Regions from separate parts of the Rossellomorea sp. YZS02 genome, predicted to be linked through region 2. Evidence: riboswitches for the same ligand, from Rfam matches in the RefSeq annotation. Region 2 holds a riboswitch; each other region holds the start of a gene.
The links. Region 2 has a riboswitch for S-adenosylmethionine ahead of SLH55_RS22895 (methionine ABC transporter ATP-binding protein). Riboswitches for the same ligand answer to the same signal wherever they lie in the genome.
Positions count from the first base shown of each region.

Region 1: it holds a riboswitch for S-adenosylmethionine, as region 2 does, so the genes downstream of both, SLH55_RS20655 (Na+/H+ antiporter NhaC family protein) here and SLH55_RS22895 (methionine ABC transporter ATP-binding protein) in region 2, are expected to answer to the same signal.
Region 3: it holds a riboswitch for S-adenosylmethionine, as region 2 does, so the genes downstream of both, SLH55_RS12920 (YezD family protein) here and SLH55_RS22895 (methionine ABC transporter ATP-binding protein) in region 2, are expected to answer to the same signal.

Region 1 is NZ_JAXBLY010000026.1:337-6,968, reverse strand. Features, by position in the region: gene SLH55_RS20680 (alanine/glycine:cation symporter family protein) at 1-1,190, shown strand, start outside; gene cls (cardiolipin synthase) at 1,302-2,750, shown strand; gene SLH55_RS20670 (YpbS family protein) at 2,835-3,092, shown strand; gene SLH55_RS20665 (DUF2187 family protein) at 3,188-3,460, opposite strand; gene SLH55_RS20660 (MFS transporter) at 3,741-4,913, opposite strand; SAM riboswitch class I at 5,150-5,254, shown strand; gene SLH55_RS20655 (Na+/H+ antiporter NhaC family protein) at 5,347-6,632, shown strand, end outside.
Region 2 is NZ_JAXBLY010000040.1:595-6,544, reverse strand. Features, by position in the region: gene SLH55_RS22900 (S8 family peptidase) at 1-741, opposite strand, end outside; SAM riboswitch class I at 1,295-1,399, shown strand; gene SLH55_RS22895 (methionine ABC transporter ATP-binding protein) at 1,511-2,536, shown strand; gene SLH55_RS22890 (methionine ABC transporter permease) at 2,526-3,188, shown strand; gene SLH55_RS22885 (MetQ/NlpA family ABC transporter substrate-binding protein) at 3,200-4,036, shown strand; gene SLH55_RS22880 (M20 family metallopeptidase) at 4,049-5,245, shown strand.
Region 3 is NZ_JAXBLY010000012.1:49,366-55,997, forward strand. Features, by position in the region: gene sat (sulfate adenylyltransferase) at 1-65, opposite strand, end outside; gene SLH55_RS12910 (anion permease) at 109-1,131, opposite strand; gene SLH55_RS12915 (phosphoadenylyl-sulfate reductase) at 1,189-1,887, opposite strand; gene SLH55_RS12920 (YezD family protein) at 1,991-2,146, opposite strand; SAM riboswitch class I at 2,232-2,337, opposite strand; gene SLH55_RS12925 (MaoC/PaaZ C-terminal domain-containing protein) at 2,533-2,937, opposite strand; gene SLH55_RS12930 (MaoC family dehydratase N-terminal domain-containing protein) at 2,934-3,383, opposite strand; gene fabG (3-oxoacyl-ACP reductase FabG) at 3,407-4,165, opposite strand; gene SLH55_RS12940 (acyl-CoA dehydrogenase family protein) at 4,187-5,362, opposite strand; gene SLH55_RS12945 (NADPH:quinone oxidoreductase family protein) at 5,388-6,362, opposite strand; gene SLH55_RS12950 (enoyl-CoA hydratase) at 6,374-6,632, opposite strand, start outside.

The DNA of each region.
Region 1 (6,632 bases), on a different contig from region 2:
ATCTAGCAGGAGTAGCCATTGCCTTAGCAATTGGAGGACCTGGAGCGGTCTTCTGGATGTGGCTTGTCGCCATTCTCGGAGGTGCCAGCGCCTTTGTTGAAAGTACATTGGCACAGATTTACAAAGAAAAAGATAAGGTTGGATTCAAAGGCGGCCCCGGCTACTATATGAAGAAACAATTGGGCAAACCTTGGATGAGTTCGATCTTTGCGGTCACCATCATCCTTTCTTTCGGGACAACCTTTAATGCGGTTCAAAGTAATACGATTGCAACAGCGTTCAGTAACTCTTTCGGAATCAATACTTTCGTTATCGGGCTTATATTGGCTGGATTGACCGCACTGATCATCTTTGGGGGAGTAAAGCGCATCGCTAACTTTTCATCCTTCATCGTTCCGATCATGGCAGGATTTTATATTGTACTCGCTTTATATGTCGTCATTACGAATATCACTGAAATGCCCGGCGTCATCGCCCTTATTTTCAAAAGTGCATTTGGCTTTGAGCAAGTGGTCGGAGGCGGAATCGGTGCCGCTATCATGAACGGGGTAAAGCGTGGATTATTCTCCAATGAAGCCGGTATGGGGAGTGCACCGAATGCTGCTGCTACTGCATCTGTTTCCCATCCGGTTAAACAGGGATTCATCCAGGCACTTGGAGTATTCTTTGATACCATTCTTGTCTGTTCGGCAACAGCATTCATCATTTTAACATCAGATGCTTACGGATCAGGCTTGACGGGGATCGAATTGTCTCAGGCAGCCATGTCTGAACACTTTAACTCATGGGCCGGTATATTCCTGGCGATTGCCATCTTCACCTTCGCCTTCAGTTCCATCATTGGAAGTTATTATTATGGCGAAGCCAATCTTCCATTCATCAATAAAAGCAAGACAGGATTACTCATCTATCGTTTCATTGCACTCGGGATGGTGATCTTCGGTTCCGTTGCAAGTCTTGATATCGTTTGGAGCCTGGCTGATTTCTCCATGGCATTGATGGCCCTTACAAATCTTGTTGCAATCGGTATCCTGGCCCCGATTGCCTTTAAGGCACTGGACAACTATATGATCCAGCGCAGACAAGGACTGGATCCGGTCTTCTACGCGGATGATATTCCCGGCTTGCGGGGAGTAGATAGCTGGCCGGAACGTGATAGGGGAATGCCTAAAAAGGCAGTGAATGAGTAAGAGACAGTATTTAAAAAAGAGCAGGGTCCTGCTCTTTTTTTCTTGTCATTTTTTTCTATTCCATTCTCAGGTATACTAGTCATAGAAAGTAAGCAAAGGAGCTTTAACGTTATGAGTATCCTATCTACTCTACTGGGGATATTGTTCTTTCTAAATCTGATCCTTGCAACCGTGATTATTTTTCTGGAGCGGAAGGATGCGGGGGCGACCTGGGCTTGGCTGATGGTATTGTTCTTCATTCCATTACTGGGGTTCATCCTCTATTTGGTCTTTGGCCAAAATTTAAGCAGGAAGCGGTTGTTTGATTGGGATGATATGAAGAAAATCGGAATAGAAGGTTTGATACAGAATCAAATCCATACGCTGAAGGAACATCGTTTTCCTTTTAAGAATGACATTTCTTCACGATATCAGGATCTTATCTATATGCATTTGATCAATAATGAAGCGTTACTGACCCAGGATAATGAGATTACACTGTTTACACACGGTGAAGACAAGTTCCAAGCACTGTTAGAAGACATGGATGCTGCACAGGACCACATCCATATCCAATATTATATTTTCAAAAAAGATCAGCTTGGAAAGCGGATCTTGGAGAAACTCACTGAAAAAGCCCGACAAGGTGTTAAGGTCAGGGTTCTGTACGATGAGATGGGGTCCCGGCGAACGAGGCGCAGGTTCTTCAAGGACCTCCTCTCTGCAGGCGGCGAAGTGGAAGTATTTTTCCCTTCAAAGATTCCCTTTATCAATTTGCGCTTAAATTACCGCAATCACAGAAAGCTCGTAATTGTCGATGGGAAGGTCGGTTACGTCGGCGGTTTCAACGTCGGAGATGAATACTTAGGCTTAAATCCGAAGTTCGGTTATTGGCGGGACACTCATCTGAGAATTGAAGGAAGTTCAGCTCTGGCCATGCAGACCCGCTTCATACTGGATTGGAACCAGGCGAGCCGGTCCAAGAAGATTGCCTACGACTTGAGATACTTCCCCCTCTCTTCTTTTACGGGTGAAGCAGGGGTTCAAATTGTCACATGCGGCCCGGACTCGGAATGGGAGCAAATTAAAAACGGATATATCAAAATGATTTCGTCTGCCAAAAAGTCGATCCTCATTCAGACTCCTTACTTTATTCCGGACGTCAGCCTCCTCGATTCATTGCGAATCGCCGCTCTTACGGGAGTGGATGTCCGCATCATGATTCCGAATAAACCGGATCACTTATTTGTGTACTGGGCCACCTATTCCTATATCGGGGAACTGTTGAAAGCGGGAGTCAGGATTTATATTTACGATAACGGGTTCATACATGCTAAAACCATCGTCGTAGATGAAGCGATCTCGTCTGTCGGCACAGCCAATATCGATGTGCGAAGCTTCCGCTTAAACTTCGAGGTCAATGCATTTCTATATGACCAGGCACTCTCTGAAGACCTGGCCTCAGTGTTTAAGGATGATATTGAAAAGAGCAGGGAATTAACACTGGATGATTATCATCAAAGACCATTGATGATTAAGGTGAAGGAGTCCATATCGAGGCTTTTGTCCCCCATCTTATAAAAAGGGGTGTTTCGACATTGCCATGAGGTGCGGGAAAAAGGCATAATAGAGGTAATCTGCTATTGAATAGAGAGGAATGAAATCATGAGTGTTCATAAAGAAATTTCCAAGCATTCCATCAAGCAAAACCAGCTGGTTCAGCAATTCTTAAGGCTGGATGAAAAAAGGGAAAGCGCGATTGATGAAGCGGTTCAGCTGTGTTCAGCGGGGAAGCCGTTTACAACTGAGCGCATCAACCAAGTGACAAATGAGATAAATGTCCTTGCCCGTCAAGGTGTGGTTCCTCAAAGAAAAATTGTCACTTCAGAAATGGTTGAAGAATACGTTAGGCGGTTAACATAAGCCTAACCTCATTTCAGACAACATAAATAACCCTGACTCACAACTATCCATTTTCCTGGTGAAGTTGGGTCAGGGCTTTTTATTTTGTTGAGAAATTAAGCTTTTAATGCGCTATTCCACCCATCATAGACAAATACGGGCTGTGAATCGTTTTCCGCTCGTTCAATCACCACGTAGTTTTTATGAGCCACAACGGTTTGATCATCCGGCAAATCCAGCTTCTTTGCAAAATCCCTATCCATTTTAACAATGACGGTATTTTCTCTTAGCGTTGTGACGATGCCGTTGATGACGTGTTTCTTTCTTTTAAATTGAACTGTATCTCCAAGGTTTGCATTCTCTTTTGAGTAAACGAATGTGTTTTCCATTTTATTATCCCCTTTATATATATTTTATGAGTTTCTCTGTTTAATTGAAAGAATTTTCTAATAATATTATTTTAACGTGTATTTATATAAATATCAATGTATGACTTATCCTTTTTGTACCACAATTTCATAAAGTCGAAACCTTCCGTGGTGTTTTTTTTACATGGAGGGTTAAAATGAGTGCCTTCTCTTATATTTACTTCGATACAAAATAAGGAAAATCCTTCCTTTTACATAAAAAAACAGGCACCCTGAGTACTGGATGCCTGCCATTTCTTTATTAATAGGCCAATGCGTTCTTCTTCTCTTCTTTCATGAGAACGAAGCATAGGAAGATACCTATAAGTGATAGTACAGCAAAGAATAGGTACACCGTGTATATGGAGTAAGTTTCATAGATGAACCCTCCGACAAAGGTGCTGAACCAATTACCGAGACCGTTCCCGATGGCAGAATATACGGTGACGGCTGTGGCGGTTATGTGAGCCGGTGTGATTTCTTTAATGTAACGCAGTCCTGCGGGAATGAATAAGCCGATGGCAAGACCCTGCATCACTGCCGAAGAGTATACGAGCCAAAGACTTGGTTCCGTGAAGTAAAACAGCCATCGGATCATGGAAGCGGCACCTGCAAGAGCTGCGACGGTCAGGAGACCAAACTTATCAATCCACCCTCCTGCAATCCTCATGAACGGTACTTCAGATAATACGGCGATTAAAAACGCGAGGCCAATTCCAGCGTACGTACCACCGGAATTTTCTACAAATAGCCCAAAATAAACATTGTTGGCTAAATTCGGTCCGAACACCAAAAAGGTTACGGCCAGGAAGATCAGAAATTTCTTCATCGTAAATAATTCCTTCATCCCCGCTTTTAAGTCGAGCTTAGCAGCCGCTCTCTCTTTAGGAAAACGGAAGGAGAGGAATCCTGAAAGGACCAGGCAGATAAAGAACGAGTAGAAAATGATCGTTGGTCCGATGAACCCCTCCGAAAGCCTTCCCATGATGAAGACCGCAATTCCGAATCCGAGAGATCCAAACAGACGGATATTTCCGTAGTTATACCGGACTTTACTTGTGTACTTCAGACTGATGCTATCCGAAACAGGAATGATGGCACTTTGGAAGATCGCAACCAAAATCGCAACGATCAGCAACCCATAGTAGAAGTCCATGAACAAGTAACCAAGGGCAAAGATACCCGCTATTAAAGAAGTCATTCCTAACACAAGGGTTGGACGGTTGGTTGTGTCGCTTACCATCCCCCATATCGGCTGAAAGAAGATCATCATGATGGGACCAACGGACATGATGGTCCCAATTTGATAACCGTTCAGTCCTACGCTTTCACTTAAATACACACTGAGTAAAGGGTAGAGGCTCCCCACCCCGAAAAACGTCAATAAATAAAAACCTTGTAACGTGAAAATTTGATTTCGTACTGTTCTTTCCACTTCCGTATCCCCCAAGATGTTTTTTGTCTATTTTATAGTAGACCTTGACCGGGCAATTGTCTATGAGTTTATGCCTTTTTATGGATAAAGTCATGGTTCATGAATGCGACAACCGGCTGCGCCACCCAGTCCCCACAAGCAACTCCGCTTTAGTTTGAAAATATTTCCGGTTTGACTTTTTTAATTAAACCCTTTAAAGTATGTAAGTATATTTTAAATCAACTAAATAACATATCTTCTTATCCAGAGAGACGGAGGGACTGGCCCAAAGATGTCTCGGCAGCGGACTCATATAGAGTGCTGTGCCACATCCAGCAAGTGTAATGCTTGAAAGATAAGAGGAGTGTTTCGTTTGAATGAAACCTCTTCTTATGTTGGAAGAGGTTTTTTTATTTGGTTTTTTTCTTATTACGACGACAAAGGAGTGTTAGGCATGAATCAAGAAAAAGGAAATTTATTGGCTTTATTGCCCTTGATCATATTTGTATCACTGTTCCTGGGAGCAGGCATTATCTCAGGAGACTTCTATGCGTTCCCTGTACTCGTTTCCATCATCATTGCATCCGTTGTGGCACTCTTGATGAACCGAAAAGAGACGTTGACAGCGAAGATTGAACGGTTCGCTAAAGGAGCCGGACACCCGGATATTATGATAATGGTCTTTATCTTCTTATTGGCAGGTGCGTTTTCCGGTGTGGCTGAAAAGATGGGAGCCGTTGATTCAACCGTCAACTTCGCTCTATCCGTGCTTCCGGGGAACTTGATCATTGTTGGATTATTCATCATCGCCGCTTTCATTTCCTTATCAATGGGAACGTCCATGGGTACAATTGCAGCACTGGCACCGATTGGAGTAGGAATCAGTTCCGGCGCAGATATTTCAATGGCCCTGACCATGGCCACTGTCATCGGAGGAGCAATGTTTGGGGATAACTTATCATTCATCTCTGATACGACCATTGCCGCTGTCCGTACCCAGAAAACGGAGATGAAGGACAAATTCAAAGTGAACTTCTTCATTGTATTACCGGCAGCGATCGTCACCATGGTCATTCTTTTTATTCTAACAATGGGGACTCCATCCTCTGTACAAGCAGAAAGTTTTGATTGGGTAAAAATCATTCCTTACCTCGGAGTCATAATCGGGGCGCTTGCAGGTTTGAACGTATTTGTCGTCCTGTTAGGCGGGATCCTGTTAGCAGGGTTCATCGGATTCGTGGATGGAAGCTTTACCCTTTCCAGTTATTTCGTCAGTGTAGCCGACGGAATGACTGGGATGGCAGAGATTGTGATCCTTTCGATCATGATTGGTGGAGTAGTCGAGTTGATCCGTCATAACGGGGGGATTCAGGCGATCCTTTATCTCGCCACCCGCAAGATTAAATCCCCTCAGGGAGCACAGCTTGCAACAGCGGGGTTAGTCAGCTCGACGAATCTTTGCACAGCGAATAACACCATTTCAATCATCATCGCAGGTCCACTGGCTAAAACTCTTAGCGATAAATATGGTGTGGATGCCCGTAAATCAGCGAGTATCCTGGATATTTTCTCTTGTGCCGTTCAAGGCTTGATCCCATACGGGGCACAGGCATTGCTCGTGGCAGAAGTAGCCGGTATATCGCCGATCAGCATCATCCCATATGCCTTCTATCCTGTATTAATTGCGATTTGCGGATTGATTGCGATTCAGTTCGCCCTTCCGAAGTTCACTCGACATAG
Region 2 (5,950 bases):
TCCTTTAACAGTCCCATATCGATTCCCATTTAATGTAGTGACAATATCTTCACCCGGAGCAGAATAATCAATCTTTCCTTTTGATGATAGACTTGAGACTTCTAGATTAGCATCAAGGGCATTGACTGATATGACTTTGTCATATTGAGCCGGATAATCATTTTGAAAGCCATAATTGTTTCCAGCAGAAGCAACGACTATGATGCCAGCTTCAAGGGCCTCATTGATCGAAGCTTTTAACTCGGCTTTATCTTTCGGCATACCTAAACTGATGTTAATGATGTCCACTTTTTGCTTTATAGACCATTCAATCCCCCTGCTTAACGCTTTTACATTTCCTTTTCCTTGGTCAGATAAGACTTTAACAGAGAAGATCTCCACAGATGGAGAAAGACCGACTATTCCCTTATCATTTGGATTGGCTGCAATCACTCCTGCTACTGCAGTACCATGTCCAAAGTGATCGACAACGGCTTCACCTGGATTTATTGCGTTGTATTCTTTTTTTATTTTGCTTTTTAAATCCTCATGATCCTTATCTATTCCGCTATCTAGAATGGCCACTTTTACTTTTTGTTTATACTTTTCACCATTTTCCTCTTCTCCTTTTATACTTTTAACCCCCCACGGTACAATTGGGCCTTCTTGTTTCGTAATCCATTGCAGGTCTTCATTAAGTTCTTGATTAAAAGAAGGGGCGCTCGAGAGAGGAACATAATGATAAGCAAAAATAAACACCATTAGAACGATACTTGCCCCCCATAACAGTCTTTTTATACAATCACCCCTTTTGGAAGATACTTGAATGTCAGTAGGCAAAAAATATTATATTTGGATTTATAACTCTGTGTAAACTTAAATAATATTAAGGTATCAAACTAGGAAATTGTATAATTCCTTTAGAGGATCGTTTACACACTACAAAGCAGTGAATTATCAATGCTGCTGTGTTTAATAATTCAGCATTAATATTCTCTAGATATTGAGCTCGAAGTTGTGCATGCTTTTCTAAATTTTGTTTGATCCAATCCATGTAAGCCATATAATTTTTGAGTTTTTTGGAATTTTTCTATTTCGAAAAAGGGAAGTTAAACAGAAGTGCAGACGTAAATATATGGACCTTTGTGAAAATCGTCCTTCTGCTTGCCAAATGAAGAATGGTTAAAGTGTCCCCAGTTGAATAGTTCTCCCAAATACAATTAATTCAAAATCAGGATTGACAACCCAACTAAAATCCTTTACCATTACCCTAATGCAGAAACGCATCATAACTTTAACTTAATAAAGCGATATCTTCTTATCCAGAGAGGTGGAGGGACTGGCCCTGCGATACCTCGGCAACGGGTTCTTATGAATACCGTGCCAATTCCATCAAGTCATGTGACTTGAAAGATGAGAAGAGCGGGACATATACATATTTTTGTGCCTCTCTTCTTATGAAGGGGGGCACTTTTTATTTGAGCCATGATCGTCAACAAGAAGAATACATAGCGAAAGGAGCAAGTCCTGTATGATCAGAGTTCAGAATGTTACAAAAGTTTTTGAGACGAAGGATGGCCCCTTCACCGCTTTAAAGGATGTTTCCTTCGAAGTGAAGAAGGGAGAAATTTATGGCGTGATCGGATACAGCGGAGCGGGAAAGAGCACGCTTGTCCGCTGTCTCAATTATTTAGAGAAACCATCCTCGGGTGATATTTTCATAGAGGGGAGCAGCCTGAAGGATCAGTCGGCCATCGATTTGAGGAAGGAGCGGCACCGTATAGGGATGATCTTTCAGCACTTCAATCTGTTTCAATCCCGGACGGTGGCAGGGAATATCGCCTATCCTCTGAAACTGGCAAAATGGCCAAAAGATAAAATCAACGAAAGAGTAAAGGAGTTGCTCACGTTTGTCGGACTAGAGGATAAAGCGAAGCATTATCCGGATGAACTGTCAGGCGGGCAGAAGCAACGGGTGGGGATAGCAAGAGCCCTAGCGACGTCGCCTTCGATTCTGCTCTGCGATGAAGCAACATCGGCACTTGATCCTCAGACAACGGAATCGATTTTGAATCTATTAAAAAGAATTAACGCGGAGTATGGCATTACGATTGTGATGATCACCCACGAAATGGGGGTTATCCGGGAAATCTGTGACAAGGTCGCGGTCATGGAAAATGGAGAAATTGTGGAGGAAGGAAGCGTCTTCGATATCTTCTCAAACCCGCAGACCTTAACGACGAGAAACTTTGTGAAGAGTGTTATGAATGATCAGCTGCCGGCATCAGTTCTTGATAAATTGAATGACAGCAAGGAAGGGCGCATTTGCCGCCTCATTTTCAAAGGGGATTCGACGGGCACGCCGATCCTGTCCGAAACTGCAAAGACATTCAATGCCCATATCAATGTTTTATTCGGCCAAATCACGGAACTTCAGGGCAAGCCGTTCGGGAATCTCATCGTACAGATCATCGGCAGCAAAAAGGAAACAGAAGAAATCCTGGAATATTGGAGAAACAGATTATTTGTAAGCGAGGTGGAGAAGTGTGCAAGTTAACTGGGAATTATTCTGGCCAAGAATTATAGAAGCGACATGGGATACCGTGGCGATGGTGTCATTCTCCCTTCTATTCGCCACGTTGATCGGGCTTCCCCTCGGTATCATCGTCGTGGTGACGAGGAAGGGGCACTTACTTGAACATAAAGCCGTCTTTTCCGTATTAAGCAGCATCATCAACGTGTTTCGTTCGATCCCGTTCATCATCTTGATGGTGGCCATCATACCTTTTACAAGATTAGTAGTGGGCACATCGATCGGAACGGCTGCAGCAGTCGTACCACTTGTCGTATTTGCGGCACCGTATATTGCAAGGTTGGTTGAGAGCTCCCTCCTTGAAGTGGAACCGGGTGTCATTGAAGCGGCGGAGTCCATGGGGGCCGGGCCGTGGCAGGTCATCTTCGGGATCCTCATCCCGGAAGCACTGAGTACACTGGTCCTGAATATCACGATCGCCACCATCGGACTTGTCGGCGCATCGGCCATGGCCGGGGCAGTCGGAGGCGGTGGCCTCGGGGATCTCGCCATCGCCTACGGATATCAGCGATTTGAAACATCTGTCATGATCGTCACTGTCATCATTTTAGTTGTAATGGTACAGGGACTTCAGACTGCAGGGAATACATTATCAAAAATCATCAGGAGACGATAGGAGAGAGGAATATGAAAAAATCAATCAGTCTAGCAAGCTTAGCCATTCTATTATTTACCTTACTATTGAGTGGTTGCTCGGGAAACAGTGCATCCGGTTCAGGTGACAAAGAAGTCGTGAAAGTCGGAGTGAATGGATCCGGGGTGCCGATCTGGGAGTATATGAAAGAGAAAGCAGCGAAGGAAGGGATCGACATCGAGATTGTGGAATTTGCTGATTATGTGAGACCGAACCAGGCGCTGGCCGATGGGGATATCGACCTGAACGCCTTCCAGACGATTTCGTATTTTGATTCTTTCGTGGAAGAACATAATCTGGACCTTGTACCGATTGGCTCGACGATCATCGCTCCAATGGGAATCTATTCGGAAAAATATAAATCGGTAGAAGACTTACCGAAAGGCAGTAAAGTAGCGGTTCCTCAAGAGGCAACAAACCTTGGCCGGGCCCTTCTTCTACTGGAGGAAGCAGGTTTAATTCAACTGAAAGAAGGGTTTGATCAGTCACAGGGTCTCGAAGCAATCAAAGAAAATCCGAAAAATCTTGAATTCACACCGGTCGTCGCTGCCCAGACACCAAGGGTATTGCCGGATGTTGCGGCATCGATCATCAATAATGGTGTGGCGGTTGAAGCAGGGATGGTCCCGGTTGATGACAGCATCTATATCGAAGGGGCGGAATCCAAGCCGTTCATCAATATCATCGCAGCACAGGAAAAAGATAAAGACAATAAGACTTATCAAAAGATCGTGGAGCTCTATCAGGAAGATGACGTAGCGGAACATATCAAGAAAACATACAAAGATTCCCTGATCCCGACATTCGTGCCGGTCAGTGAATTGCATTAGGAGGGAAAAGAGATGAGTCAACCAGCAACAATTGCCGATCGTAAACACAACATCCTCTCAGCAGTGGATCAATTGGCTGTGAAACTCGTGTCGACCAGCCATCAGATCCACGACCAACCTGAAATCGGAAACGAAGAGTTCTTTGCTTCAGAGACTTTGACCACCCTGCTTGCAGCAAACGGGTTCACCATTGAACAAGGAGTGGCGGGTCATGAAACTTCCTTTGTGGCACGCAAACATTCAGGGAAAGAAGGTCCGGTCATCGGCTACCTAGCTGAATATGATGCCCTGCCTGGACTTGGTCATGCTTGCGGTCACAATATCATCGGGACGGCAAGCTGCGGGGCGGCCATCGCCCTGTCGTCCGTACTCGAGAAAACAGGAGGGGAAGTGGTCGTGTTCGGGACGCCTGCAGAGGAAGGCGGTCCGAACGGTAGTGCAAAGGGCAGCTTTGTAAAAGCAGGCTTGTTCGAAGGAGTGGACGCCTGCATGATGGTCCATCCGTTCAACCGAACCACACAGACTGGGAAAACCCTTGCAGTGGACCCCCTTGATTTTGAATTTAAAGGAAGATCTGCCCATGCGGCTGCTTCCCCTGAAGACGGCATCAATGCCCTCGACGGCGTGATCCAGCTGTTCAACGGCATTAACGCCCTTCGCCAGCACGTGACCGATGATGTACGTATCCACGGTATCATCACTCACGGCGGGGATGCGCCAAACATCATCCCTGACTACGCGAAAGCCCGCTTCTATATACGCGCGGCAACCAGGGAAGCGTGCAATGAAGTTACGAAGAAAGTGAAAGCGATCGCTGAGGGATCAGCCCTTGCCACGGGGACGAAACTGAATGTCATCAAAATCCAAAATGAAGTCGATCACTTTCAGCTCAACCGCCGTTTTGATCAAGTATTCCAGCGCTCCATCGAGTCACTGGGCGAATCCTTCGACGATACAGAACGAAAAGGACTCGGCTCATCCGACGCCGGAAACGTCAGCCGGGTGGTCCCGACCATCCATCCCTATATCAAAATCGGGCCCAAATCCCTCGTCGTCCATACGAACGAATTCAGGGAAGCGGCGAAATCCACCGAGGGTGACCGTGCCCTTGTAATCGGGGCAAAGGCACTTGCGTTGACGGGGTATGAACTGCTGACGGATAAGGGACTTTTGAAGGAAATATGGGAAGAGTTCGGTTCAATTAAATAAAAACGAGGAGACAGCCAAATCAGGGCTGTCTTTTTGTGTTGCGTCGCTTCATGGAGAATGTAAGAAGAAGGCATTTTATTGCCTTAATAATAGTATCTGCTCTAACATTTTCCTTGATTAATTTCATTGGGGGTATTCCTCTAAAAGGCCATATTGTGGAATAAGAATTGATAATAAATATACGATTCTCACACTATAAAGTTACATTTTTATTTCTTGAGGAGAATCTAAAGTGGATAATATTGGTGCGTTTTTTACTTATATGAAATATAAAACACTTATACCTCCTACTTTTTATTTAAGTCCTTCATTGATCAGTAAAGTAAGGGTACATAATTCATTATCCAAGGGATTTGTACCCTTTTTCGTTGTCCCATTGTACACCTTTTTTTGCAAAACCAAGATATACGTTGTGTCCATCTCCCTCCATAAAAAATACATATATATATAGATATTGTTAAATAGTGCAGTTTGTTTTCAATCTATGACTGTCGGTTGTAGATTGAGAGAATTAGATGCCGAAAACAGATTAATACACTTTCTAATCGCTCTAGAACGTATATTTTATTAGCATTCTTGTTCAAGACCAGCATCTGTTTAAGATTTTCTTCCTGGAGGAGAGGAAATTGAACAAAAAGAATAATCATAAGAAATTGAAGTTAGGAAGACAAAATTATTCATTGGGTGACTATTTTAAAGATTTAT
Region 3 (6,632 bases), on a different contig from region 2:
TCCTTGTAGGATTCTTCAGGTAAATAAGATTGGACCAGTACTCCTCCGTGCGCCTGTAAACTCATGCAAAATATCCTCCTTAACATATTTGTATAATCGGAATTAAGATCAAATTCCCCCTCCATCTTCGTGGACAGACCGTCTTTCCTCGTTAATGACCCTCATTAGGGACAACGCACCTATCGTGGCAATAATGACGCTTATCGGTACGACAATTGAGTACAGATCACTATCGATTAACAGTTTGACCAAAAAGTATGAAATACTGAGTGAGATTAAGGGAGAGACTACCCAGATTTTGACGATTTTTTTGACGATTTTCTTTTGCAACATGTGCTTGCCGTTTTTTGCTACTCCTAAGCCTATGATGGAAGAGGACGTAACTTGTGTCAGAGGGATCGGCAACCCATACAGAGAACTCAAGATGACGAGGAAGGCTCCTGTTGAAGAAATGAGAATTCCTTCTGCTTTAGAGTATTGCGTAATTTTCTTGCCGTTTGTTTCGACTACTTTCTTTCCCAACAAAACAGCCCCTAGACCAACAAATGCACCACCAATCAAGATTCCACGTGAAGGTGTTATCAACCCGGCACCGACCAATGGACCAACGGCATTGGCAACATTGTTCATCCCTGCTGAGAAAGCTTCAAAGAATCCGGCGATGATCAACAGATAAGCAAGCCACTGTTTATCAAAATGATACCCCCGCTTTTCAAGCTGGACTAAACCCCATCCTGCAAGCCAGGTCACTAAGAAGGCGATAACAGGAACGATAACCCAGAAAGACATAATCGTAATAAGTGATTTTACATACAGAACCTGATAGGCTACCCCGACTCCTACAACTGCTCCCACCGTTACTTCACTTGTAGACAGAGGAATGCCGATCACATTCGCCAGAAACAATGAAATCGTTGCAGATAATAAAATAATGAGAACGATCTTGATCGACAATAAATTCTGCGGGATGATTCCTGAACTAATCGTCTTTACAACCTCTCCACCACCCAGAACTGCTCCGCTTAGGACACCTGCTGCACAAATCCATAATGCTGTCCTGATGTTCTTTACCGCTCCTGCACCGTATGCGACTCCCATTGATGCAGCCGCTCCACTGGCACCAATGTTCATAGCAAAGAACAAACTAATGATAAGGGCTGTGATTTCAAGCAAAGATTTTCACCCATTTCAATGAAGGCCGCATTCTGTCTTTCCTTTTCCTTTCCATCTTCCGGAGCGGAGATCATTGATATCATAGGCCGGTGTTGTGCAATGAGTGCACCCGATACTCGGATACCCTTGATCGTGAAGGGAGTTATAAGTCAGATTATGTTTATGGACGTATCGCCAAATCTCCTTCCAGGTCCAATGAATTAAAGGGCAAATTTTAACCGATTGGAATTTTTCATCCTTATTGATGAATTCAACGTGTCGTCTTGTGGGAGATTGTTCCCTTCTCAACCCCGATATCCAGGCATTGCCTTTGGACAGAGCATCCTTTAACGGATCAAGCTTTCGAATTTGACAACATTTATTCGGATTTTTCTCCCATAATTTATCCCCATATACTTTTGCCTGTTCTTCCATTGTCAACTCAGGTTTTTGCATTTTAATGAGTAGTTCCGGATATGCCTCTTTCACTTTTTCTATCGTTTCATACGTTTCCTTAAAATGTACGCCCGTATCGAGGAATACAATGGTTGCCTTCGGCTGTACCTTGGAGATAAGATCAATGAGCACAATGCCTTCAATTCCGAAACTACATGCATACACCACTTTTTCACCATAGTGGCTGAACGTCCATTCCAGGACATTTAACGCTCCTTTGTAGACCGGATCCACTTCGAAATCCAAGGTTGGCTGTTTCCAAGTCTGATAGGTTAACATGATACACCCCTTTTCCTGATGCTTATCCAAATAAAAAGAGGCGATAACAAGATAAAAGGGTATCCCTTATCTTTGTTATGCGCCTCTAGTTTGTCTAGTCAGCTTATTTAATTCGAACTTTTTCATTTCTCTCTAATTGAATGACTTTTCCGTCTTGAACAACAATGGTGATCGACCCATAATTCATGGTCGCAAGCATGGATTGGATCTTCTCTGCTACTTCTTCAAAATTTGCTTGTTGACTTTTTTCTTTCGCCACATGATTCCCCCAATTTTCATCTTATCCAGTTCACTCACAAATAAAAAAACAACCTTCCATTTTGGAAAGTTGTTCAGGTAAGGATACCTTATCTTCCAAAATGGATAAACATTTTGCTGGAATTAGCACCTTACAATACGTAGGTTGCTGGGCTTCACAGGGCCAGATCCCTCCACCACTCTGGATAAGAGTTATTAATTTTAATATTCTAAATAATATCACATTCCACAAAGAAGTCAACCCGAGTTTTTTGATCGGATTTATATCTTTTGGCTCATTTTATGGAAACGCTCATTCTCTTTATGTCTATTCGATCTGTTTGGGATTTAAAACACTATTTTTAGATAGTGCTGTTTTCATTATTCTGTGACTTTCTTTCTCTCAAACTAAGAAATCAACTCAAAGACAACTTTACCTTCAATCACTGTTTTTTCTGCTTGATTGGTTGCAGTGACATTAAAATGGAGAAGGTTATCCTGTCTATCCAGCATTTCTGCCCGCAATGTAATCACATCATCCAACATGACCATCCCTTTAAAGCGTACCGAGTAATCCTTGATAAATCCTTCTTCATGAAAAGGACTGAAGAGTTTTGACACATTCCCCATCGTCCACATGCCATGAGCGATGATTCCTGGCAGGCCAAGCTTCAAGGCTTCGTCATCGATCGTATGAATGGGATTATAGTCCCCGGAAGCCCCTGCATATTTAATTAAATCGATTCTCGATACTGGATCCAATTCAACCGGAGGAAGTTTAGCTCCTACATGGAGTGATAGTGGTGTTGTCATTTACTCAACCTCTTTCTGACTGTTTCTGTAATAATGACAATCGCTTGAGAGGTGAAAATCCTTTCCCCGTGCATATCTTCACCCACGTCTTCCATGACAAGAAAGCCCAATTTCCCACCTGTCCCATTTCGTTCATAATAGTCTTTAATTTCAGTATGACACCGTATGCCTTCTCCTACCCTCAATGGCCTTTCATATCGAAAGGATTGTTCGCCATGTATCAATCCCACATTGGGTAAATGAAAACCTTCAACGGAGCCATATTCCAATACTCTCGGAAAAGTTGGGGGAGCGATGTTCCCTTTATATCTCGACCGTTTCCCGGCATGCTCATCAACATAAATGGGATGGGGATCTCCTATCGCTTCCGCAAACTTCTTCACCGCACCTTTTTCCACAATATTTAGGACTGGAGCCGAACGTTTCCCAATATATGCTTGAAACATAATTTCCACCTCTTTCTCCCTTTTTAATTTTTTGGTCCACCTGCTACATAAAGGATCTGACCATTGACAAAAGATGACTTTTCGTCTGCAAAAAAGGCCACTGCGTTGGCAATATCTTCAGGAATCCCGCTTCTTCCAACGGGGATTCCTTGCAGGCTCGCTTCTACCAATTGCTCAAATGTAATCCCTATTCGTTTCGCCGTCTCTTTCGTCATCTCGGTTTCGATGAAACCGGGTGCTACCGCATTGGTCGTAATTCCAAACGGTCCGAGCTCAATGGCGAGGGTTTTCGTAAGCCCTTGAAGACCCGCTTTTGCTGTGGCATAGTTTGCCTGTCCCCTGTTCCCGAGAGCAGAGGTCGAAGAGATATTGATGATGCGCCCATACCTTTGCTTCACCATGTATGTCTGCGCTGCCTTCGCTACATTAAATGACCCCTTCAAATGCACATCCATGACGGTTTGCCAATCATTCTCGGTCATTTTAAATAGCAGATTATCCCTGATGACACCTGCATTATTGACAACAATGTCAAGGGAGCCAAAGGATTCATACACTTCCTTCATCGCATTTTCCACTTCCTGTGATTCCACGACATTGGCCATTTTTGTATACAATTCATACTGCTTAAATTCTTCTCCCGCATCATTCAACGCCTCTTCATTCACGTCGATAATGGCCACCTTCGCTCCTTCTTCAGCCAGTAGTCCCGCAATCGATTTACCGATCCCTCTGCTTCCACCCGTCACCAGTGCCACTTTTCCTCTGAATCGTTCGCCCATTCCTTTTGCCTCCTTGTAAAATTATATAAATTGCCCCAGTTTCACATGCCCTTTTAATAAATTTCTTGAGATGATCAGTTTTTGGATTTCATCAGTTCCATCATAAATGCGCCATAACCTTGCCTCACGATACCAGCGCTCGATGGGAAGCTCTCTTGTATAGCCCATCCCCCCGTGAATTTGCAAGACACGGTCGACCACTCGATTTCCCATATTTGATCCATAAAGCTTTGCCATCGATGCCACATGGCGATTGTCCTCACCCTGATCGAGCGTGTAGGCTGCATTTAACACAAGCCAGCGGGCCGCTTCAATTTCTACCGCAGAATCCGCAATCTGCCATTGAATTGCCTGCCGGTCCGCGATAGGTTTACCAAATGTTTCTCTTTCTTTCGAATAGTCGATGGCCATTTGAAGAAGGCGTTCTGCTGCTCCAACCGCCTGGGCACCTACAATCCAGCGGGCAAAGCCGATCCATTCCAAGCCCAGATCATAACCTCTATCGATTTCACCAAGGATGTTCTCCTCAGGAACCCTTACATCTTCAAAAATAAGGCTCGCCGGTCCCCATTCACCCATCGTATGGATATATTCGGACTTCCAGCCCATACTTCTATCGGCAATGAAGCAGGTGACCCCGTCTCTCCCCGTAAGCTGGTGTTTTTCTTTATCCGTGACGGCCATGACCATGACAAAATCTGCTTCGTTTCCACCCGTAATGAACGTTTTCTCCCCATTTAATATCCATTCGTTTCCTTCTTTCACTGCTGTGGTACGGATATTACGGGTATCAGATCCCGCTCCGGGTTCCGTCATGGCAAAACACGATTTCTTTTCTCCATTAATGGTTGGGATCAAGTAGTTTTTCTTCTGTTCTTCGTTGGCGTAATAAAGTATGTTATCGGCATAACCGCCGAAGGAGAATGGAACAAAGGTCTTGGAGATTTCCATATAGACGATGGCCATCATCATGTGACCGAGATCCGCCCCTCCGTATTCCTCGGGAGTGTTGATGCCCCAGAAGCCGGCATCTTTAGCCTTCATTTGCAGCTCATACTTTTTTTCCGGCGAGAGGCTGGGCTTTCCTTCCCTTTCATTTCGGAGCACTTCATTTTCTAAAGGAATCAATTCCTTCTCTACAAATCGACGGATGGTCTTCTGGATCATTCTTTGTTCGTCTGATAAGCGTAAGTTCATCATTCTTCCCCCTATTATTTTAAAATCATGGCTGCAGGATCACTTTTCCGACTGTTTGTCTTCCTTGCATGAGGGAATGAACCTTAGCCGCTTCTTCCAATGGAAATACGTGTCCGACTGTGACCTTCAAATCACCGCTTGCCACATAATGAAAGATCTCGTGCAACGTTTTCTGGGTCAATTCGGAATCCCTCATCAAAGGAGGAAGAAAAAATCCGGTCACCGACTGATTCCGGGCCATTAGTGAGGATGGATAAAATCTGCTTTGCTCGCCGCTGGCGACACCGTAAATGATGAGTCTTCCGAAATCGGCAAGACATTTTAATGTTTTGTAGAAGACGTCACCACCTGCCATCTCCAATGCAAGATCCACACCATTTCCACTTGTCGCCTCCAACACATTTTTCTCCCATTCATCTTCTGTGTAGTTGACTAGTACATCTGCACCCATTTCTTCCGCAAGGTGGAGTTTTTCTTCTGTGCTGGCAGTGGCGATTACCTTACCTGCACCGAATCGCTTTGCGAGTTGAACGGCAAGGAGCCCGACACCACCTGCTGCGGCATGTACGAGAACAGTCTCACCCTGCTCGAGTCTACCAAGTGTTTTCAAAATATGGTACGCACTCAATCCCTGTACTGGTATTGCGGCCGCTTCTTTAAAATCCAAGCCATATGGAAGTGGGATAATGGATCGTTCATCTGTCATGGCATATTCAGCATATCCTCCTGATTCCATCATCGCTACGACACGATCTCCTTTTTTTACCCTTGTCACGTCTTCCCCGACTTCGGTTACGATGCCGGATACTTCTGCACCAGGAATGTAAGGAAGGGGGGTCTTTACCACATATTGACCTTCTCTCCGGGCCGTATCTGCATAATTGACAGCAGAGGCATGCACTTTGATCAATACCTTTCTCCCCCCAGGTGAAGGCATGGCAATATCCACATTCTCCAATACATCGGGACCACCGAACTCCTTAAATTGAATCGCTTTCATCTATACTCCTCCTAATTCCCTGAAAAAGATGGGGTCCTTTTTTCTTTAAACGCTGAAACTCCTTCTGCATGATCTTCCGTTGAAATCATCAACGTTTGAGTGATTCTTTCCTGTTCAAGCATTTCATCCAGGGTAGTGGTGAATGAACGATCAATCATTTTTTTCATCATTCCATAGGCTTTGCTTGGACCCATAGCTAATGTAGAAGTCAACTCATCGGTTTTTTCTTCCAGTCTATCAGCCGGTACCATTCTGTTAATCACACCTAAT